DNA from 4 places in the Pseudomonas sp. HS6 genome. Region 1 is predicted to be linked to each of the others. Evidence: predicted binding sites of a transcription regulator. Region 1 holds the regulator's gene; each other region holds the start of a gene.
The links. Region 1 encodes FliA, which starts transcription of late flagellar genes. Its sites were predicted from a motif close to CTAAAGTTTNNNNNNNNNNNGCCGNTAA; they were not measured.
Positions count from the first base shown of each region.

Region 2: a site for FliA is predicted at 2,425-2,452, ahead of JJN09_RS21875 (methyl-accepting chemotaxis protein). Genes of this name have one in related genera too.
Region 3: a site for FliA is predicted at 3,136-3,163, ahead of JJN09_RS06240 (methyl-accepting chemotaxis protein). Genes of this name have one in related genera too.
Region 4: a site for FliA is predicted at 2,009-2,036, ahead of JJN09_RS16615 (methyl-accepting chemotaxis protein). Genes of this name have one in related genera too.

Region 1 is NZ_CP067412.1:5,410,354-5,415,921, reverse strand. It holds gene JJN09_RS24550 (chemotaxis protein CheA) at 1-1,813, opposite strand, end outside; gene JJN09_RS24545 (protein phosphatase CheZ) at 1,868-2,656, opposite strand; gene JJN09_RS24540 (chemotaxis response regulator CheY) at 2,674-3,045, opposite strand; gene fliA (RNA polymerase sigma factor FliA) at 3,213-3,953, opposite strand; gene fleN (flagellar synthesis regulator FleN) at 3,950-4,780, opposite strand; gene flhF (flagellar biosynthesis protein FlhF) at 4,894-5,568, opposite strand, start outside.
Region 2 is NZ_CP067412.1:4,832,231-4,837,798, reverse strand. It holds gene clpB (ATP-dependent chaperone ClpB) at 1-1,649, shown strand, start outside; tRNA gene JJN09_RS21895 (tRNA-Asn) at 1,948-2,023, shown strand; tRNA gene JJN09_RS21890 (tRNA-Pro) at 2,033-2,109, shown strand; tRNA gene JJN09_RS21885 (tRNA-Lys) at 2,115-2,190, shown strand; tRNA gene JJN09_RS21880 (tRNA-Pro) at 2,288-2,364, shown strand; gene JJN09_RS21875 (methyl-accepting chemotaxis protein) at 2,524-4,149, shown strand; gene JJN09_RS21870 (hypothetical protein) at 4,222-4,629, opposite strand; gene JJN09_RS21865 (NAD(P)/FAD-dependent oxidoreductase) at 4,843-5,568, opposite strand, start outside.
Region 3 is NZ_CP067412.1:1,376,327-1,381,894, reverse strand. It holds gene JJN09_RS06250 (AAA family ATPase) at 207-731, opposite strand; gene pnuC (nicotinamide riboside transporter PnuC) at 728-1,291, opposite strand; gene JJN09_RS06240 (methyl-accepting chemotaxis protein) at 1,374-3,008, opposite strand; gene JJN09_RS06235 (undecaprenyl-diphosphate phosphatase) at 3,313-4,143, shown strand; gene JJN09_RS06230 (DUF1294 domain-containing protein) at 4,140-4,568, shown strand; gene JJN09_RS06225 (MmcQ/YjbR family DNA-binding protein) at 4,571-4,930, opposite strand; gene JJN09_RS06220 (LysR substrate-binding domain-containing protein) at 4,927-5,568, opposite strand, start outside.
Region 4 is NZ_CP067412.1:3,683,760-3,689,327, reverse strand. It holds gene JJN09_RS16615 (methyl-accepting chemotaxis protein) at 50-1,966, opposite strand; gene JJN09_RS16610 (16S rRNA (uracil(1498)-N(3))-methyltransferase) at 2,073-2,780, opposite strand; gene tatC (twin-arginine translocase subunit TatC) at 2,777-3,583, opposite strand; gene tatB (Sec-independent protein translocase protein TatB) at 3,562-4,029, opposite strand; gene JJN09_RS16595 (twin-arginine translocase TatA/TatE family subunit) at 4,040-4,318, opposite strand; gene JJN09_RS16590 (phosphoribosyl-ATP diphosphatase) at 4,344-4,676, opposite strand; gene hisI (phosphoribosyl-AMP cyclohydrolase) at 4,669-5,070, opposite strand; gene ubiB (ubiquinone biosynthesis regulatory protein kinase UbiB) at 5,151-5,568, opposite strand, start outside.

The DNA of each region.
Region 1 (5,568 bases):
CGCCCTTGGTCGAGTAGATGTTGATCGAACCGTTGAGCTGGGAAATCTTGGTCTTCACCACGTCCATGCCGACACCACGGCCGGACACGTCGGAGATCTCGGTCTTGGTCGAGAAACCCGGGGCGAAGATCAGGTTGTAGCATTCGGTGTCGCTCAGGCGATCGGCGGCATCCTTGTCCATCACACCGCGTTTCACGGCGATGGCACGCAGGACGTTCGGGTCCATGCCTTTGCCGTCGTCGGAGATCGACAGCAGGATGTGGTCGCCTTCCTGCTCGGCGGCCAGGATCACCTTGCCACCACGGGCCTTGCCCGACGCTTCGCGTTCTTCCGGCGACTCGATGCCGTGGTCGACCGCGTTGCGCACCAAGTGGACCAGCGGGTCGGCCAGTGCCTCGACGAGGTTCTTGTCGAGGTCGGTCTCTTCGCCCACCAGTTCCAGGTTGATCTCTTTCTTCAACTGACGCGCGAGGTCGCGAACCAGTCGAGGGAAGCGGCCGAAGACTTTCTTGATCGGCTGCATCCGGGTCTTCATCACCGCGGTCTGCAGGTCGGCGGTGACCACGTCGAGGTTCGACACAGCCTTCTGCATCGACTCGTCGCCGCTGTTCAGGCCCAGACGCACCAGACGGTTACGCACCAGCACCAGCTCGCCGACCATGTTCATGATTTCGTCGAGACGTGCAGTGTCTACGCGAACGGTGGTTTCGGCTTCGCTCGCCGGTTTTTCCGGTGGCGGCGTCGCCGGGGCACGGGCTGGAGCCGGTGCAGCAGCGGCGGCGGGCTTGGCCGGTTCGGCCTTAGGCTCAGGCGCTTTTGCAGCAGGTTTTGCCGCAGCGGCCGGGGCCTTGGCGGCAGGCGCTGCCACAGCAGAAGCATTGCCGGCCGTCACGACGGCACCGGTGGCGACGTCAGTGAACTTGCCTTTGCCATGCAGATCGTCGAGCAGCGATTCGAATTCGTGATCGCTGATCAAATCGCTACCGGCCGCAGCCGCTGCCGGAGCAGCCGATGCAGGCACCGAAGCGATCGCCGATTCCAGCGCATCGACGGCAAAGTTGCCCTTGCCGTGCAACTGATCGAGCAAGGCTTCGAATTCGTCGTCGGTGATGTCCGAGCTGTCGCCCGCCGCCGGAGCAGCAGGTGCAGCGGCAGCCGGTGCCACGGCGTCAGCCGCGAATTGGCCCTTGCCGTGCAACTGATCGAGCAGCGACTCGAATTCGGCGTCGGTGATTTCATCACTGGCCGCTTCGGTTGAAGCAGGCGCAGCGGCAGCCGCCGGGGCTTCGGCTTCGGCCTTGACGGCGTTCAGCGAGTCCAGCAACTGTTCAAATTCGTTATCGGTGATGTCGCCCGAATCGCCTTCGACGACCAGCTCTTCGATCATCTCGGCAACGGGTGAAGCCGGGGCTTCATCCGCCGATTGCGGTTCGGCCAGACGCGCCAGAGCGGCCAGCAGTTCCGGGGTTGCGGCAGTGATCGGGCTGCGATCGCGGACTTCAGTGAACATGCTGTTCACCGCGTCCAGCGCTTCGAGCACCACGTCCATCAGTTCTGCATCTACGCGACGCTCACCCTTGCGCAGGATGTCGAACACGTTCTCGGCGATGTGACAGCACTCCACCAGCTCATTGAGCTGAAGGAAGCCGGCGCCCCCTTTTACAGTGTGGAAACCGCGAAAAATTGCGTTGAGCAGATCTGCGTCATCCGGGCGGCTTTCCAGCTCGACCAGTTGTTCGGACAGTTGCTCAAGAATCTCGCCGGCCTCAACCAGGAAATCCTGAAGGATCTCTTCATCGGCGCCGAAGCTCATTAATGGGGTGCTCCTACAGGTCTAAAAACCCAAAAAACCTATAATTCCAAAACTCTAGAATCCAAGGCTGGATAACAAATCGTCCACATCGTCCTGACCGGACACAACGTCTTCTCGTTTATCGGCATGAATCTGCGGACCTTCACCCTGCGAGAGATGTTTTTGTGGATCTTTTTCAGCGAGCATCGCCGCACGGTCATGTTCGATGCCCGCAAAGCGGTCCACCTGACTGGCCATGAGCACGAGTTTGAGCAGATTGCTTTCGACTTCGGTGACCAGTTGGGTCACGCGCTTGATCACTTGACCGGTGAGGTCCTGGTAATCCTGGGCCAGCAGAATGTCGTTGAGGTTGCTCGACACTGCGCGGTTGTCCGTGCTGCTGCGTGTCAGAAAACCGTCGACCCGACGCGCCAGCTCGCGGAACTCTTCAGCCCCGACTTCACGGCGCATGAAGCGTCCCCAGTCGGCACTCAATGCCTGGGCTTCGTCAGCCAGGCCATTGACCACCGGCGTGGCGCTTTCCACCAGGTCCATGGTGCGGTTGGCCGCCGCCTCGGTCAGCTTGACCACATAGCCCAGACGCTCGGTCGCATCAGTGATCTGCGACACTTCCTCGGCCTGCGGCATATGCGGGTCGATCTGGAAGTTGACGATTGCACTGTGCAGTTCGCGCGTGAGCTTGCCCACTTCCTGGTACAGGCCACGGTCACGGGTCTGATTGAGCTCATGGATCAGTTGCACAGCGTCGCCGAACCTGCCTTTTTCAAGGCTTTCGACCAGTTCGACCGCGTGTTTTTTCAGAGTCGACTCGAAGTCGCCCTGTGAAGATTCGTTATGCTCCATAGCTCCCCCGCGCGTCATCAGCCGATGCGTTCGAAAATCTTCTCGATTTTTTCTTTCAGCGCCTGAGCCGTGAAAGGTTTGACCACGTAGCCGTTAACGCCGGCCTGGGCCGCTTCGATGATCTGCTCGCGCTTGGCTTCAGCAGTCACCATCAGCACTGGCAGGTGCTTGAGTTTTTCATCGGCGCGCACATGGCGCAGCAGGTCGATACCGGTCATGCCAGGCATGTTCCAGTCGGTCACCAGAAAGTCGATGCTGCCGCTGTTGAGTACCGGAATGGCAGTGGTGCCATCGTCGGCTTCAACGGTGTTGGTGAACCCGAGGTCACGCAACAGGTTCTTGATGATCCGCCGCATCGTTGAGAAGTCATCAACGATGAGGATTTTCATGTCTTTGTTCAATTCGACCTCCAAGCAGTCTTAAACGCGCCCAGCACCTGGACGCGCCATTTCAATCAATCCGGCAAAGCACTCGATGACTGTCTGGAGCACAACAGAGCAAGACCGGTGCCGTTCACCACCGCACCAGCCTCGTTCGCAGCGTCCCCACACTGCCTTCAGCGCGCTCGCCACTCCCCCAAACGCCCCCGCAAGCGGGCCGCGCACTGGCTGTGTAACTGGCTGACCCGCGATTCACTGACGCCAAGGACTTCACCGATTTCCTTGAGGTTCAGCTCTTCGTCGTAGTACAGCGCCAACACCAGTCGCTCACGCTCCGGCAAATTGGCAATCGCGTCCGCCAACGCAGCCTGGAAGCGCTCATCTTCCAGATCGCGCGACGGCTCAAGATGAGCACTGGCGCCATCCTCGTGCAGCCCTTCGTGTTCGCCGTCCTGCAGCAGGTCGTCGAAACTGAACAGTCGGCTGCCCAGGGTGTCGTTCAAAATCCCGTAGTAATCGTCGAGACTCAATTGGAGTTCGGCCGCAACCTCGTGATCTTTAGCGTCACGGCCGGTTTTAGCTTCAATCGAGCGAATCGCGTCGCTGACCATACGGGTGTTGCGGTGAACCGAGCGCGGTGCCCAGTCCCCCTTGCGTACTTCATCGAGCATGGCGCCGCGGATCCGGATGCCCGCGTACGTTTCGAAACTGGCGCCCTTGCTGGCGTCGTATTTGGTCGAGACTTCGAGCAGGCCGATCATTCCGGCCTGAATCAGGTCTTCGACCTGCACACTGGCCGGCAATCGCGCCAGCAAGTGATAGGCGATGCGTTTGACCAGTGGCGCGTAACGCTCGATCAGCTCGTACTGCGCGTCACGTGCCGACTTCTTGTAGAAATTCATACCGCTGGCGGTCATAGCACAGGTCCTGCCGTTTGCTGCACGAGGCGCTCGACGAAAAATTCGAGGTGGCCGCGCGGGTTGGCGGGCAGCGGCCAGGTGTCGACCTTCTGTGCGATCGCCTTGAACGCCAGTGCGCACTTGGAACGCGGGAAGGCTTCATAGACCGCACGCTGCTTCTGCACCGCCTTGCGCACGCTTTCGTCGTAAGGCACCGCGCCGACGTATTGTAGGGCGACGTCGAGGAAGCGATCCGTGACCTTGGTCAACTTGGCGAACAGATTGCGACCTTCCTGCGGGCTCTGGGCCATGTTGGCCAGGACACGGAAGCGGTTCATGCCGTAATCGCGGTTCAGCAGTTTGATCAGTGCGTAGGCGTCGGTGATCGAGGTCGGCTCGTCGCAGACCACCAGCAACACTTCTTGCGCCGCGCGAACGAAACTGACTACCGAGTCACCAATCCCCGCAGCGGTGTCGATCACCAGTACGTCGAGATTGTCGCCGATGTCGCTGAACGCCTGAATCAGACCGGCATGCTGGGCCGGGCTCAGGTGAACCATGCTCTGGGTGCCGGAAGCGGCCGGCACGATGCGGATCCCGCCGGGGCCTTGCAACAGCACGTCGCGCAGCTCGCAGCGGCCCTCGATCACATCGGCCAGGGTACGTTTGGGCGTGAGGCCCAGCAGAACGTCGACGTTCGCCAGACCCAGGTCGGCGTCCAGCAGCATGACCCGACGGCCAAGCTCTGCCAGCGCCAGGGACAAGTTCACTGACACGTTAGTCTTGCCGACGCCACCTTTGCCGCCGGTCACCGCGATCACCTGTACGGGATGCATGCTGCCCATGTTATTTCTTTACCTTGTCTTGCATAGACGGAGGCCACATTACTGGCTGCGCGTTCACAACCGGAACAATGCATGGCAGACCATCGATGTAGGTACAAAAACTGTTCATTACCTCAGCCAACCTGCTTGGTCGGACTGTGGTAGATATCAGCGAACATGTCAGCCATGGCTTCTTCGCTGGGTTCTTCCTGCATTTGCACGCTGACGGCGCGGCTGACCAATTGATGACGGCGCGGCAGATGCAGATCATCCGGAATCCGTGGGCCGTCGGTCAGGTAGGCGACCGGCAGTTCATGACTGATCGCCAGGCTCAGCACTTCGCCAAGGCTGGCCGTCTCATCCAGTTTAGTCAGGATGCACCCGGCGAGCCCGCAACGCTTGTAACTGTGATAAGCGGCGGTTAGAACCTGTTTCTGGCTGGTGGTTGCCAGTACCAGATAATTTTTCGACCGAACGCCACGACTGGCCAGGCTTTCCAGCTGCATGCGCAATGCCGGATCGCTGGCCTGCAGGCCGGCGGTATCGATCAGCACCACGCGTTTGCGCAGCAGTGGATCCAGCGCCTGCACCAGGGACTGGCCCGGATCGACGTGGGTCACCGACACATTGAGGATCCGGCCCAGGGTTTTCAACTGTTCCTGAGCACCGATGCGGAAACTGTCCATGCTCACCAGCGCAATGTTCTGCGCGCCGTACTTGAGCACGTAACGGGCAGCGAGCTTGGCCAAGGTGGTGGTCTTGCCCATTCCGGCCGGGCCGACCATGGCAATGATCCCGCCCTCTTCCAG
Region 2 (5,568 bases), 580 kb from region 1:
GCGAGCTGCACTGTGTCGGCGCGACCACGCTCAACGAGTACCGCCAATATATAGAGAAGGACGCAGCCCTCGAGCGGCGCTTCCAGAAAGTGCTGGTGGACGAGCCGAGTGAAGAAGACACCATCGCGATCCTCCGTGGCCTCAAGGAGCGTTACGAGGTTCACCACAAGGTGGCGATCACCGACGGCGCGATCATCGCGGCGGCCAAGCTCAGCCATCGCTACATCACTGACCGGCAGTTGCCGGACAAGGCGATCGACCTGATCGACGAAGCGGCCAGCCGCATCCGCATGGAGATCGACTCCAAGCCGGAAGTGCTGGATCGTCTGGAGCGTCGCCTGATTCAACTGAAAGTCGAATCCCAGGCGCTGAAGAAAGAAAGCGATGAAGCGGCGATGAAGCGCCTGGAAAAACTCCAGGAAGAAATCGTCCGCCTCGAGCGTGAGTACTCGGATCTGGAAGAAGTCTGGAACTCGGAAAAAGCCGAGGTGCAGGGTTCTGCGCAGATTCAGCAGAAGATCGAACAGTCCCGTCAGGAACTGGAAGCCGCGCGCCGCAAAGGCGACCTGAATCGCATGGCCGAGTTGCAGTACGGGGTAATCCCGGATCTGGAGCGCAGCCTGCAAATGGTCGACCAGCACGGCAAGAGCGAGAACCAGTTGCTGCGCAGCAAGGTGACCGAAGAGGAAATCGCTGAAGTCGTCTCGAAGTGGACCGGTATCCCCGTGTCGAAAATGCTCGAAGGCGAGCGCGACAAGCTGATGAAGATGGAAAACCTGTTGCACCAGCGTGTGATCGGCCAGGACGAAGCAGTGGTCGCAGTGGCCAATGCGGTGCGGCGTTCCCGTGCCGGGTTGTCCGACCCGAATCGTCCGAGCGGCTCGTTCATGTTCCTCGGCCCGACCGGTGTCGGTAAAACCGAGCTGTGCAAGGCGCTGGCCGAATTCCTCTTTGATACTGAAGAGGCGATGGTGCGGATCGATATGTCCGAGTTCATGGAGAAACATTCCGTGGCACGGCTGATCGGTGCACCACCGGGATACGTCGGTTACGAAGAGGGCGGTTACCTGACCGAAGCGGTACGGCGCAAGCCTTACTCGGTAATCCTGCTGGACGAAGTCGAGAAGGCTCACCCGGACGTGTTCAACATCCTGCTGCAAGTGCTGGAGGATGGACGCCTGACCGACAGCCACGGCCGCACGGTGGATTTCCGCAATACCGTGATCGTCATGACCTCTAACCTGGGTTCGATGCAGATTCAGGAACTGGTCGGTGACCGTGAAGCGCAACGTGCAGCGGTGATGGATGCGATTTCCACCCACTTCCGTCCGGAGTTCATCAACCGGGTCGACGAAGTGGTGATCTTCGAGCCATTGGCGCGGGATCAGATCGCGGGCATTACCGAGATCCAGTTGGGTCGTCTGCGCAGTCGTCTGGCTGAGCGCGAGCTGAAGCTGGAACTGAGCCCGGAGGCGATGGACAAGCTGATTGCTGTCGGTTACGACCCGGTCTATGGCGCACGGCCGCTGAAACGGGCGATCCAGCGCTGGATCGAGAACCCGTTGGCGCAGTTGATCCTGTCGGGTCGCTTCCTGCCAGGCGAGACTGCAACCGGCGTCGTGGAGAACGACGAGATCACGTTCAACTGACACCTGCTGGTGGTTAAGTAAGCAAGGCCTCGCAATGCGAGGCCTTTTTTTTCGTTAGGCTGTTGAACTCAAAGGAAAAGGCTTGTAAAGTGCGCCCCGCAGTCAGTCACCAACACGGTTTCAGCTCACTGGGCAGAAATCTGAAATAAGTTGCAAATCATTAACTTGAAAGCAATTTAGGGGGTTGACAGAGGTGTTCTAGGTTGTAGAATAGCGCGCCTCAGACACACGAACGCAGCGATGCGAAAACGGTGTCGAGAAGCTGCAAGTTTCACCGTAGTAAATTGAAATATGTAGTTCCGTGATAGCTCAGTCGGTAGAGCAAATGACTGTTAATCATTGGGTCCCAGGTTCGAGTCCTGGTCACGGAGCCAATTTCAAGCCGGGGTATAGCGCAGTCCGGTAGCGCGCCTGCTTTGGGAGCAGGATGTCAGGAGTTCGAATCCCCTTACCCCGACCATTTTTGGGTCGTTAGCTCAGTTGGTAGAGCAGTTGGCTTTTAACCAATTGGTCGTAGGTTCGAATCCCACACGACCCACCATTTTTGAAACCAGTTAACGCTGGGATCGAATCTTAAGGTCAGAGGCCAAAAGCGCTGATCGAAGAAGGCGATCTTTGAAAGGTCGCCTTTTTTTTACCGGGGTATAGCGCAGTCCGGTAGCGCGCCTGCTTTGGGAGCAGGATGTCAGGAGTTCGAATCCCCTTACCCCGACCATATTAAAAATCCTCGTATCGAAAGATACGGGGATTTTTTTTGCCCTCCAGAAATGTTTCATTCAAGTCATCGTACAACTTGCCGATAGCCCGCTAACGAAAGGGGTCTGCCGTCGATCGCCCCTTGAATCCGGCCAATACAAGAAAAAGGGCGTTCGTCATGTTGCTTCGTCAGTTGAATATTGCTCCCCGCGCCGCCCTGGGCTTTGCCCTGATCGCCGTGCTGGTGGCGTTGCTCGGCGTGTTTGCCCTGGGGCAGATGTCGAGCATCCGCGAGAGCGAGGTCGCGGTGGAGAACCAGTGGCTGCCGAGCATCCGTGGCGGCGACGAGATCCGCGAAATCATGCTGCGCATTCGCACCATCTCCCTGCGCATGGCGCTGGATCAGGACCCGAACAACGTCGCCACCTACCGCAGCCAGATGGACACCCGCGACAAAGAGCTGAGCGAGAAAATCGCCGCGTACGACCGACTGGTTACCACCTCGGAAGGGCAGCAGTTGTACGATCAGTTCAAGAAAACCTTCGCGGCCTACCGCGCCGGCATCGCTCAATCGTTCACGCTGGCCGAGCAAGGCAAGCGTGACGAACTGACCAAGCTGCTGCTGGTCGACATGAAAACCGTGGTCGATGGCTCCGGCAAACAACTCAACGATCTGGCCGATTTGTTCGCCCGTCAGGTCGCCGCCGAAAGCCAGAACTCTGCCGACCACTACGAAACCTCGCGCACCATCGTGAGTCTGTTCATTGCTCTGGCGGCGCTGGCGACCGTGGCCCTGGCCATGTTGCTCACCCGCAGCATCGTTCGCCCTCTGAGTGCCGCCGTCGACGCTGCTGAACACGTCGCCAGAGGTGATCTGACCCGCCCAATCGAAACTCACGGCAATGATGAGGTCAGCCGGCTGCTCAAGGCGTTGGCGACCATGCAACAAAACTTGCGCGAAACCCTGCAGGGCATCAGCGGATCGGCCACGCAACTGGCGACCGCTTCCGACGAACTGAGCGCAGTCACCCATGACAGTACTCAAGGGCTGCAACAGCAGAACAACGAAATCGAACAGGCCGCCACCGCCGTCAACGAGATGACCACGGCGGTCGAGGAAGTCGCCCGCAATGCGGTGTCGACCTCCGACGCGACGCGCCAGTCCAGCGAATCGGCGCATCTTGGGCAAGAGCGGGTCAGTGAAACCGCCAGCGCCATCAACGCTTTGGCCAATGACGTGCAGCACACTGGCGAGCTGGTGCAATCGCTGGCCAACCAGTCGCAAGACATCGGCAAGGTGCTGGACGTGATCCGGGCGATCGCCGAGCAGACCAACCTGCTGGCGCTCAACGCCGCCATTGAAGCAGCGCGGGCCGGGGAGAGCGGACGCGGGTTCGCGGTGGTTGCTGACGAGGTCCGCGCGCTGGCCTATCGCACGCAACAATCGACCCAGGAAATCGAGCAGATGGTGCAAGGCATGCGTAACGGTTCAAGCCTGGCGCTGGAGTCGATGCAGGCCAGCGCCTCACGTGCGTCCACCACGCTGGTGCTGGCCGAGCGGGCCGGCGAGGCGCTGCAAACCATCACCGCGTCGGTGCATGAGATCCATGAACGTAACCTGGTGATCGCCAGCGCCGCCGAAGAGCAGGCGCAAGTGGCGCGGGAAGTGGATCGCAATCTGGTGAACATTCGTGACTTGTCGGTGCGTTCGGCGGCCGGCGCCGATCAGACCAGCGCTTCCAGCCATGAGTTGTCGCAACTGGCCAATGCCCTGCAAGGCATGGTTCGCCGCTTCCAGCTGTAATCATGCAGGCGTGAAAAAGCCGCGCTTCTCGTCAGAGAAAGCGCGGCTTTGTTTTGTCGGGCAGGCTGAAAATCAGGCACCGTCCTGGTCTTTCAGGTGTTCGAACAGACCCTTCGGCATTTTCTTGCCATTGGCTTCGAAGTTGGCTTTTACGTTGTTGTACGCCTCTTGCTCGTCGATGAAACCGTCGTGGTTGGTGTCGATCTTGTCGAAGTCGGACTTCGGCGCAACCTTCAGGAACTCGGCGCGCGAGACCTTGCCGTCGCCATCGGTGTCGGTCTTGGCCATCGACGCATCGCCGCATTTGCCTTCACCGCATTTGCCTTCCGGGGTTTTCACCGAGGTTTCAGCCGAGGCAACCATGTAGCCCTGGGCCAGCGGTTGCGCGGCGAAGACCGAGCCGGACAGCATCAGGCCGCCAGCCAGTACGGCACCGACCAGGCCAAGGGAGGTTTTGCCAATTTTCGAAGTGCGGGTCATTTCATTCTCCTTCGGTTGCACTGCGCAACCACACGTTAAGGGCGATCAGCCGGAGCAGGTGTGCTCGGGTGTGGCCATTAAGCGGTGGCGGTGTATCGCGTCTGTGTCGAGGAGCGGGGGCGTTTGTAAGCGAAGGTGGGGAAAGTGGGGGCAGATACAGTAAAAGACAAAACGCTGTGGGAGCGAGCAGGCCCGCCCCCACAGCGTTTTACATCAGTGCAGCTTCAGGCGTGGCTCGGTGCCGCGTCCGATCTTGCTGCCCAGCATCAGCATGGCGGTGCGGAACGGTCCGTACAGCGCCATCTGGTGCATGCGGTACAGCGAAACGTAGAACATCCGCGCCAGCCAGCCTTCGAGCATCACGCTGCCGGTCAGGTTGCCCATCAAGTTACCCACAGCCGAAAAACGCGACAGCGAAATCAGCGAGCCGTAGTCGGTGTACTTGTACTCCGGCAGGGTCTTGCCTTCGATCCGCAGTTTCAGCGACTTGGCCAGCAGCGACGCCTGTTGGTGCGCCGCCTGGGCCCGTGGTGGAACGTTGCGATCCGAACCCGGTTGCGGGCAGGCAGCGCAATCGCCGAAGGCGAAAATGTTTTCGTCGCGGGTGGTCTGCAGCGTCGGCAAAACTTGCAGCTGGTTGATGCGGTTGGTTTCCAGGCCATCGATGTCTTTGAGGAAACCCGGCGCGCGGATCCCGGCAGCCCAGACTTTCAGACTGGCCTTGATCTCGTTGCCATCGGCGGTGATCAGGCTGTCGGCGGTGACCTGGCTGACCGACGCGTTGGTCATCACATTGACCCCGAGTTTTTCCAGAGTCTTGTGCACCGGCCCGCTGATGCGTTCCGGCAGGGCTGGCAGCACCCGTGGTCCGGCTTCGATCAGGGTGATGTGCATGTTTTCCGGTTTGATCCGGTCCAGACCGTAGGCCGCCAGCTCATG
Region 3 (5,568 bases), 2.5 Mb from region 1:
GCCCCTGCGGGTTCAGGTGGCTAGAGCCGTCGCAAAGCTCTGGGACAAGGGTTTGCGCGCAGGTGTTTCAACAGCGTAACAAGTCGGATGACAATGTGATGAAGGCCCTTGGGACGGGCACTTTGCAGCTGTAAGAGTGTTTCAGGATTGGACACTTTTGCCCCGAATCGGGGGAAATGCACGGGCCAGATAACCCGCAGTTCGGGTCAGCTTACCAATAGGGAACGAACGGCGTCGAAGGCCTGAGTCTGCCGCTCGGCCCAGTCGCCCTGAATGATTTGCAAGGGTTGCTGGTGGTCTTCCAGCCAGTCTTTGGTTTTGTCGTAGAAGGCCAGCCGTTCGCTGAGCTCTGGCTGGCAGCGTTGGCCATCGTCCTTCCAGTCGATCTGCTCCGGAGACAACAGCAAGTGCAGATCGTAGTGACGCGCCAGTAACTCCGGTTCCAGCCAGGCCGGGCAGTCGCCGAACAACGTCTGGCTCCACAGCATATTGCTCAGCAGGTGCGTGTCGAGAATCAGCAATGACGGCCGTTGCGCCCGAGCCTCGTCTTCCCACCGCAACTGGCCGCGAGCAATCTCGGGAATGTCGGCGAGGCAAGTGTCCCGGGGATTCTGCTCAATGAACCAGCGCACGTACTCGTCTACCCGCAAACCGCCGAACTGTTGCTGAAGCCCGGTCGCCAGCCAGCTCTTGCCGCTGGACTCCGGCCCGGTCAGAACAACGACTTTCATGTGCGCAACGCCGGATCGGCGCGCCATTCCCGCCAGCCCAGCACCGCGATCAGGGTGAACAAGGCGTACAGCGCAGCAGTGAGGTAAAGCCCTTTGTAAAGGAACAGGCCGACGAAGATTACATCCAGCACAAACCACAGCGCCCAGCATTGCAGGCGCTTGTGGGCCATCCAGAATTGCGCGACGAGGCTGAAACCCGTCAGTGCGGCGTCGAGCCAGGGTTGCGCGGCATCGGTCCAGTGCGCCATGGCGGCGCCCAGCAGCAGACTGCCGACACTGCCGATGGCCAACCCTTTGAGGATTGAAGGCGTGTTGAGCCGGCTGACCTGGCGGCCGTCATGCATCGTCCCGGCCCGGGTCCATTGCCACCAGCCGTAGACTTGCAGGGCGGCGTAAACCACCTGCAGCAACATGTCCGAATACAGCTTCACCTCGAAGAAGACCCAGCTGTAGAGCAACACCATGACCAGCCCGATCGGCCAGCACCAGGGGTTCTGTTTGACCGTCAGCCAGACGGCGATCACGCCGAGGGCGGCAGCAAACAGTTCGAGCCCGGACATGCAAGATCCTTGGAGGGAGTAAAAGAGGGGGCGGATTGTACCCAAAAACCTGTGGGAGTGAGCCTCCCACAGGGTGAGAACGTCAGACGCGGAACTGGCGCAGCAATCCGTTCAACTGCTCGCTCAACTGGCCAAGCCGCACACTGGCGGCACTCGACTGCTCAGCGGCCATTGCGGTGCTGTGGGACAGGCCGGCGGCCTGGGTGACGTTCTGGTTGATGTCCTCGACCACGTGCGCCTGTTGCAGGGTTGCACTGGCGATGGAAGCGTTCAGGCCGTTGAGGTTGCGCAGCGCCTGGCCGATGGCATTGAGACTCGCACCGGCCAGTCCGGCCTGTTCGATGGTCAGTTGCGAGGCCTTGCTGCTGTCACCGATCACCTTCACGGCGGCTTCGGAATGGTTCTGCAGACGCTCGATCATCGACTGGATTTCCGCCGTGGATTTCTGCGTGCGTTGCGCCAGTAGACGGACTTCATCGGCCACCACCGCAAAACCACGTCCCTGTTCACCGGCGCGGGCGGCTTCGATGGCAGCGTTGAGCGCCAACAGGTTGGTCTGTTCGGCAATCGAGCGGATCACCTCAAGAACGCTGCCGATCTGCGTGCTTTCGGTCGCCAAAGTACGAATCACTTCGACCGCCTGATCGATGGTTCCGGACAACTTGTCGATCTGTTGCAGGCTGCCGTCGATGTTGATCTGGCCCTGTTGCGCCTGTGCCTCGGCATCGCGCATCTCGTTGGCGGCATGCTCGGCGTTCTTCGCCACATCCTGCACGCCGTAAGTGACTTCATTGATGGCGGTCGCCACCAGTTCCATTTGCTGCGACTGTTGCTGGCTGCGTTGTTGAGCCTGGCTTGCATCATTGCCCAGTTCAGTGGAGGACTGACCCAGCGCACTGGCCGACACCTGCAAATCGCCGATCACCCGGCGCAGCTTGGCGGTGAAGGCGTTGAAGTGGCGCGCAAGTTCCGTCACTTCGTCTTGGCCATGGGTGTCGAGGCTGCGGGTCAGGTCGCTTTCGCCGCTGGCAATGTTGGCCATGGCGTTCACGGTTTCCTGCAAGGGGCGGACAATGCTGCGGGCAATCAGGATCACCAGCACGCCCATGATCAGCGCGATGACCAGGCCGACGGCGGAAGCCTTGAAAACCTGGCCCTGAAACTCGGCCTGTACATCGTCGACGTACACGCCGGAACCCAGTACCCAGCCCCACGGCTCGAACAGTTTCACGTAGGAGGTCTTGGCCACTGGTTCACTGGCACCGGGTTTTGGCCAACGGTAATCGACCATGCCGGCGCCCTTGGCCTTGGCGATGGCCACCATCTCGTTGAACACCGCAAAACCGTCCGGATCGCGAATTGCCGAGAGGTTCTGGCCTTCAAGCTTGGGATTGGTCGGGTGCATGACCATCACGGGCGTGAGGTCGTTGATCCAGAAGTAATCGTTCTGGTCGTAACGCAGGCCGCGAATCGCAGTCAGGGCCTGCTTCTGGGCGGCGTCGCGGGTCAGGGTCCCGGCCGCTTCCAGCCCCTGGTAATAGGTCAGCAAACCGCTGGCGGTCTGCACTACATGCTGGGTTTTCTGGGCCTTGGCGTGGTAAAGGTCATCGTGGATCTGCTTGAGCATCAACAGGCCCAGGGTCAGCAGCATGACCACCGCCACAATCAAGATGAGCCACAAGCGTCGGCTGATCGACACGCTGCGCAAGCTGTTCATAACGCTGTCACTCCGATTTCTTTTTCTTGTAATAAATCACCGCCAGCATCCAACCACGTTTCCATGGCCGGGCATACGCGACCCAAGTCGTAGAACGCGGCAGCGCTATTACGGCTTGTCTGATAGGATTTCGGCCCCGCGCGTGAAAACCTGAACCCAAGTTGTCATTTCACGGAATTTTGACTGTTTCGTGTGGATCCTTTGCGCGCGGAATCGGTACAGCAACAAACAGCTACGCTGAACGCAGTGAACGTAAAAAAATACTATCGGGGCATGCCTGAGCGCATCGCTCTTTGGGGGATTGATGGATCTTTGGACCGCCTTGCAGGCACTGATTCTTGGAGTTGTAGAAGGGCTGACGGAGTTTTTGCCCATTTCCAGTACCGGACACCAGATCATTGTCGCCGACCTGCTGAATTTCGGCGGCGAACGCGCCATGGCGTTCAACATCATCATCCAGCTCGGCGCGATTCTCGCGGTGGTCTGGGAGTTTCGCCGCAAGATTCTCGACGTGGTCATCGGTTTGCCGACTCAGCCGAGTGCACGCCGCTTTACCGCCAACCTGCTGATCGCCTTCCTGCCCGCCGTGGTGCTGGGCGTTATTTTTGCCGATCTGATTCACAAATACCTGTTCAACCCGATCACCGTGGCGACGGCGCTGGTGGTGGGCGGCATCATCATGTTGTGGGCCGAGCGTCGGCAGCATGAAGTGCATGCCGAGACAGTGGATGAAATCACCTGGAAAGATGCACTGAAGGTCGGCTTTGCCCAATGCCTGGCGATGATCCCGGGCACTTCGCGTTCCGGCTCGACCATCATCGGTGGCCTGCTGTTCGGTCTGTCACGCAAGACCGCCACCGAGTTCTCGTTTTTCCTGGCAATGCCGACCATGGTCGGTGCGGCGGTCTACTCGGGCTACAAGTACCGCGCTCTGTTCGTGCCAGCGGACTTCCCGGTCTTTGCCATCGGTTTTGTCACCGCATTCGTTTTCGCCATGATTGCCGTGCGCGGTTTGCTCAAGTTCATTGCCAGCCACAGTTATGCGGCATTCGCCTGGTACCGGATCGTGTTCGGCCTGTTGATTCTGGCGACCTGGCAGTTCGGCTGGGTGGACTGGGCGGCCGCCAAGCCATGAGTGATTCCCGCGCACGCCGCCCGGATCGTGGTCCCTCCGGTGGCAGCATCCAGCATTTGAAATTGAAGCTGATCGTGTTGTTGATCGTCTGCGCGCTGCCGCTGTTCGGCTCGCTGTCGATGTGGCTGCGCGGGATTTCGCGGGTGCCGCTGGCGGCCTACGGGATTGTCAGCGTGCTGGCGTTTTTCCTGTACTGGGCCGACAAGCGCAAGGCTCGTGCCGACGCCTGGCGCACCCCGGAGAACGTCCTGCACGCCGTAGAACTGGCGGGAGGCTGGCCGGGCGCGTTGATCGCCCAGCAGGTCTTCCGGCACAAAACGCGCAAGGTGTCGTTTCAGATTCTGTTCTGGGTGATCGTCGCGCTGCACCAGGTGTTCTGGATCGATCAGTTGTTCCTCGGCTCGAACCTGTTGTTGCTGGGTTAGGGTTACAGCAGCAAGCCCACCTGGGTTTTCTTCGGCAGTTTGCTCACCACCAACTGGTGAGAACGTTGCAGCAACCCTCGCAGTTCCTCGGCGCCCAAGGGGTAGGGCGGGTGCATGATGATCCACTGCGCCCGCGCCAGATACGGCGCCGGGTGAATGCCCGGCCGGTCGCAATGACCGAGAAACAGATCCTTGTCGACCTTGAACGCCAGCGACTCGCCACGCAGCCCCTGCAAGGCGAACATCTTGTTGCCGGCAATCGAAAATACCCGCACGCCGCCCCATTTGTAGTCTTCTTGCGCACCGGGCAATGCCAGGCAGAAATCCGCGACGTCCGCTTCGCTCAACTTTCCTTGTTTCATAACAATCGCTCTCCACAGGCATTAAACGACTCAACCAGATGATCGATCCAGGCACGCACCGCCGGCATCACTCCTCGCCGGTGCGGATACACCGCTTGCAACCAGCCGCCGGGCAATGACCATTCCGGCAGCAACTGCACCAGCGTGCCGTTGTTCAGTTCCGCTTCGCAATACATCATCGGCAGCAGGGTGAAACCCTGGCCGGCCAGCACGCAGGCCTTGCGCACGATAAAATCGTCGATCCCCAACCGCGCCTCCAGCGCCAAATCGCAACTCTTGCCGTGCTGATCGAGCAGGCGCACATGCACCATGCGATCAGCTTCCAGTGCGCCAAGCACCGGCAGGTTCTTCAGATCCTGCGGATGATTGATTTCCAGACCCTCTATAAAAGAAGGGCTCGCCACGACCACCATTTGCGCCTGGCGCAAACGGCGGGTGACCAACATCGGCTCTTCGGTGCCGTGCTCGCGCACGCGCAAGGCCACGTCTATGCCCTCGGTGATCAGATCGACCCGGCGATTGATCAGGGTGACTTCCAGTTGCACCTGAGGGTATTTGCCCAGGAAATTGCTGATCACCACCGGCAGCATTTCATGGGCAAGCCCCGTCGGGCTCGAAACCCGCAGGCGCCCACGGGG
Region 4 (5,568 bases), 1.7 Mb from region 1:
AGCGATAGCATCACCTCGGTTCACAGCGAACCGAGGCCGATGCATCCACTCAAACCTTGAAGCGTCCCACCAACGTTTGCAGGTGAGTGCCCAGGCGCGCCAGCTCGACGCTGGAAGCCGCCGTCTCTTCACTCGCCGCCGACGTCTGATCCGATACATCCCGCACGTTCAGCACGCTACGGTTGATCTCTTCGGCCACGGCACTTTGCTGCTCGGCGGCTGCAGCGATCTGCTGGTTCATCGCCTGAATCGCCGACACGGTACGCGTGATGTTTTCCAGCGAACCACCGGCACGGCGGGTCAGCTCCACGCTGCTCTGGGTCAGCGTGCGGCTGTTGTCCATGATCGTCGCCACTTGCTGGGTGCCGTTCTGCAGGCCAACGATCAGCTCTTCGATTTCTTCGGTGGACTTTTGGGTGCGTTGCGCGAGGCTGCGCACTTCGTCAGCAACCACCGCGAAACCACGTCCGGCTTCACCGGCGCGCGCCGCTTCGATGGCGGCGTTGAGGGCCAGCAGGTTGGTTTGCTGGGCCACGGATTTGATCACGTCGAGCACGCTGCCGATCTTGTCGCTTTCGCGCTTGAGCTCGCCCATGGCTTCGGTGGAGTGGCCGACTTCAGTGGCCAGGCGTTCGATCTGGGCGATGGCTTCGCCGACCACTTTGTCGCCTTCGCGGGCCTGTTGGTCAGCGGCGACGGCCGCTTCCGAAGCTTCCTCGGCGTTGCGCGCGACTTCCTGCACGGTGGCGGCCATTTCGTTCATGGCGGTGGCGACCTGATCGGTCTCGATTTTCTGATTGTTCACGCCGGCGCTGGTCTGCTCGGTCACGGCCGACAGTTCTTCGGCGGCGCTGGCGATCTGGGTGACGCCGTCGCTGATGCCGCCGATCAATTCGCGAAGGCCTTGAGTCATGCTCTGCATCGAACGTTGTAACTGGCCGAGTTCGTCGCGGCGCTGGGAGATCAGGTTGTGGGTCAGGTCACCGGCGGCCACGCGCTCGGCAACTTTCAGGGTCTGTTCCAGCGGGATGATGATCTGCCGGGTGATCGCCCAGGCGGCCAGCAGGCCGAAGGCCACGGCCAGCAGAGTGGCGATCAGCAGCTGGTTCTTGGCGCTGGCGGCATCGGTGTCACGGACGATGGTCTGGGAGTCGGTGAGTTTCTTGCTGAGGTCCATCAACAGGTCGCCCTGGGTCGACATGCGGGTCAGCGCCTTGGCGCTGGCAACCTGCGAATCGCGGAACAGGCTGACGGCGGCGCGATAGGCTTTCAGCGACTCGGTGGCCTGTTGCAGGTTGGCGATGTGCTGTTCCGGCAGTTTGGCCGGCAGGGTCTCGAGGTTTTTCAGGGCGTTGTCGATGGCGTCGAGGGCCGGTTGTTCAGCCTCGGCCTTGGCGCTGTAGGTGTAGCCGCGCACCTGGAAGCGGGCCTGCTGGATTAGTTTGCTGAGGTCGATCACCGCGTTGAACTGCGCAACGCTGTCGCCCTGCAACAAGGATTTTTCGACTTCGGCGACCTTGGCCACGGCATTGTCGGCGGTGGCGCCGAGTTTGCTGCGGGCGTCTTCGCGCAGGGCGGTGGCCTGGGTCATGTCAGCGAAGGCGCGTTTGTATTCGGCCACGGCGGCCAGTTGCTGATCGACCATCGCTGCGTCGGCCGGTTGTTCGATCTCTTTGCGGGCGGTTTGCAGACCGCTGTCGAGCTTGCCGAGCAGGTCGTTGACTGCGCCCGGGCCTTGTTCGCCACGGCGCATCTCGTAGTCCAGACGCGCCAGGCGCAGGTCCTTGGTCAGCTCGTTGAGGCTGGAGATGAAACCGAGTTTGTCACCGCGGCTGATGATGCCGCTCATGCCGGTCCAGCCGGTGAAGGTGATCAACAGGGTCAGCAACAGCACCAGGCCGAAACCGATGCCCAGCTTGCGTTTGACGCTGACGTTTCCCAGATTCTCGGCTAACCAACGGTACATGCGACGACTCCCCTCGGACCACTAATTGGACTTATGGAGACTGTATCGGCTGGATGATGGCAATCTGTAACGCAATTTGTCTGGCGCCGAATGGCGCCAGAGCGGTTCAGAACAGGCGGGCGAGCAGGGCAGTGACGGCGGTTTCGACGCGCAGGATGCGATCACCGAGTTGCACCGGTTGCAGGCCGGATTTGCCCAGCAGGTCGATTTCGTAGGGAATCCAGCCACCCTCGGGGCCGATGGCCAGGGTCACCGGTTCGTTCAGGGCGCGCGGGCAGGGCGGGAAGTTGCCCGGATGGCCGACCAGGCCGAGGGTGCCGTCGGTGATGGCCGGCAGGCGATCTTCGACGAACGGCTTGAAGCGCTTCTCGATGATGATTTCCGGCAGCACGGTATCGCGGGCCTGTTCGAGGCCGAGGATCAAATTCTCGCGAATCGCTTCCGGTTCAAGAAACGGCGTTTGCCAGAAGCTCTTCTCGACGCGATAGCTGTTGACCAGAATCACCTTCGGCACGCCCATGGTCGCCACGGTCTGGAATACCCGTCGCAGCATCTTCGGGCGTGGCAGGGCGAGTACCAGGGTCAGCGGCAGTTTGGCCGGCGGTGGCTGATCGAGGGTGACCCGCAGTTCGGCTTCGCCCGCTTCCAGGCGCAGCAGCTCGGCTGAACCCATCAACCCGCCGATGCGCCCGACCCGCAGGCTGTCCCCGACTTCCGAACGGTGGACTTCCTGCATGTGGGTCAAGCGCCGATCACGCAGCACGACGCGGTCGGCCGCTATGAAATCGGCCTCTTCGAGCAACAGCAGGTTCATGGCTGCGTCGCTGGCGGCTGGTCGTTATGGTCGTCGACAGTTTCGTCCGGGCGCTCGCGCTTGCTGACCAGGCTGCCGAACAGGATGCCGATTTCAAACAGCATCCACATCGGCACGGCCAGCAGGGTCTGGGAGAAGATGTCCGGCGGGGTCAGGATCATGCCGACCACGAAGCAGCCGATGATCACGTACGGGCGGATCTTCTTCAGGTATTTGACATCGACCACGCCGATCCACACCAGCAGCACCACGGCCACCGGGATTTCGAACGCCACGCCAAAGGCAAAGAACAGCGTCATCACGAAGTCGAGGTAACTGGTGATGTCGGTCATCATTTCCACGCCGGCCGGGGTGGCCGAGGCGAAGAACTTGAAGATCAGCGGGAACACGAAGTAATACGCGAATGCCATGCCGGTGTAGAACAGCAGGATGCTGGAGATCAGCAACGGTACTGCGACACGCTTCTCGTGCTTGTACAGGCCTGGCGCGATGAAGCCCCAGATCTGGTGCAGGATCACCGGGATCGCCAGGAACAGCGACACCATCATCGTCAGCTTCAGCGGCGTCAGGAACGGCGACGACACGTCGGTGGCGATCATCGTCGCGCCGGCCGGCAAGTAACTGCGCAGCGGCGTCGAGACGAAGGTGTAGATCTGCTGGGTAAAGGAGAACAGCCCGGCGAAGATGATGAAGATCGCCGCGACGCAACGCAGCAGGCGGGTGCGCAACTCGGTGAGGTGCGAAACCAGCGGCATGTGCTGGTCGTTTTCGGGGAGATCGCTCATGGGGCTCGCGGCGGCAATGTTGGGTCGTGAGGGGCCGGCGTGGTTGGCGCGGCGGCTGGAGCAACGGGTTCAATCGGCTTCATCACCGGTGCAGTTTCGGCGGCCGCAGCAGAGACATGCCCGACGTTAGCTGTCGGTGCATGAATCGTTTGCTCTGCCACAGGCTGCGTTGGCGTCTGCTCTGCGACTGGCTGCACTGGCGTCGGCTCCTGCTGAACCGGTGGCGTGAAAATCTTCCGCGCCTCCTGCTCCAGCGACAGAATGTGTTCGTTGTGCAGTTGCCGACGGATTTCGTCGGCACCGATTTCACGTTCAACTTCCTGTTTGATCGCGTTGAAGCTGCGCTTCAGTCGCCCGACCCACAGGCCAGCGGTGCGCGCAGCGCCCGGCAAACGTTCGGGGCCCAGCACCAGCAGGGCAACGAGGCCGACGAGCAGCAGTTCAGAGAAGCTGATACCAAACATTAGTCAGTGCTCACACGTCTTTGCGGATCGGCTCTTCGACTTTCTGCGCCTGCACGTCGATGGTGTGCGGCGGGTTGGCCTGAGCGGTGGCTTGCGGCTGTACCGATGGCACCGGTTGCGCAGGCGTGACGGTCGGATCGGCCGGTTTTTCGTCGTCGTTCATGGCTTTACGGAAGCCCTTGATCGATTCGCCGACGTCGGTGCCGAGGTTTTTCAGTTTCTTTGTACCGAACACCAGTACCACGACAACCAGAATGACGATCCAGTGTTTCCAGTCAAAAATGCCCATGTTGCTGTTCCTCTCTAATAGTTGTTCAGGCGGACGGACGCGAGGCTTTCTCGACGTGTCCGGACAGGCCGAAACGGCGATCCAGTTCATCCAGCACTGCCTGCGGATGCTGCCCCAGTTGGGCGAGCATGACCATGCTGTGGAACCACAGGTCGGCAGTCTCGTAGATCACATCGCTGCAGTCGCCACTGACGGCGGCGTCCTTGGCGGCAATGATCGTTTCGACCGACTCTTCGCCGACCTTTTCCAGAATCTTGTTCAAGCCCTTGTGATACAGACTAGCCACATACGAACTGTCGGCAGCAGCGCCCTTGCGCTCTTCAAGCACCTGAGCGAGGCGGGTCAGGGTGTCACTCATGTTTGTGTCCTGCGGAGTAGATTGCGTGCGGGTCTTTCAAGACCGGGTCGACCGTTTTCCAGTCGCCGTTTTCGAAGACGCGGTAGAAGCAGCTCTGACGGCCAGTATGGCAAGCGATGTCGCCAATCTGTTCGACCATCAGGATGATCACGTCGGCGTCGCAGTCCAGACGCATTTCATGCAAGGTCTGCACATGGCCGGACTCTTCGCCCTTGCGCCACAGCTTGCCACGGGAACGTGACCAGTAGATGGCACGGTTTTCGGATGCGGTCAGCTCCAGGGCTTCGCGGTTCATCCAGGCCATCATCAGCACGCGTCCGGTCTTGTGATCCTGGGCAATCGCCGGCACCAGGCCATCGGCGTCCCACTTGATCTCGTCCAGCCAGTTTTTCATCTTCGACTCCGACAGCGAACCCACACTTCAATAGTCGGGTTCAGGCGTTGAAACAGTGTGCCAGCCGATCGCGGAACTGGCTATCGGCGAACGACCAGATACAAGCCGACTGCCACCATGATTCCGGCGGGCCAATGCCCCAGTTCATTCAGCGGGCCACCGGCGGCGAGGATTGTGCCGCCCGCCAGATGGGCACTGCCAAGCAGGCGCAGGAACCAGTCGTCCTTGCGTTTGTGCCATGGCGGTGGTGGGTCGTTGGCGTGGGGCTGGGACATGCGTTCGAGCAGGTCGCGGGCCATGTTGGCCAGGTGCGGCAGCTGTTCGAACTGGCTCTGGACGTTGCCGATCAAGGCTTTCGGGCTGACGCGTTCGCGCATCCAGCGTTCGAGGAACGGCTGCGCGGTGTTCCACAGATCCAGGTCGGGGTACAGCTGACGGCCCAGGCCTTCGATGTTCAGCAAGGTCTTTTGCAGCAAAACGAGTTGCGGCTGCACTTCC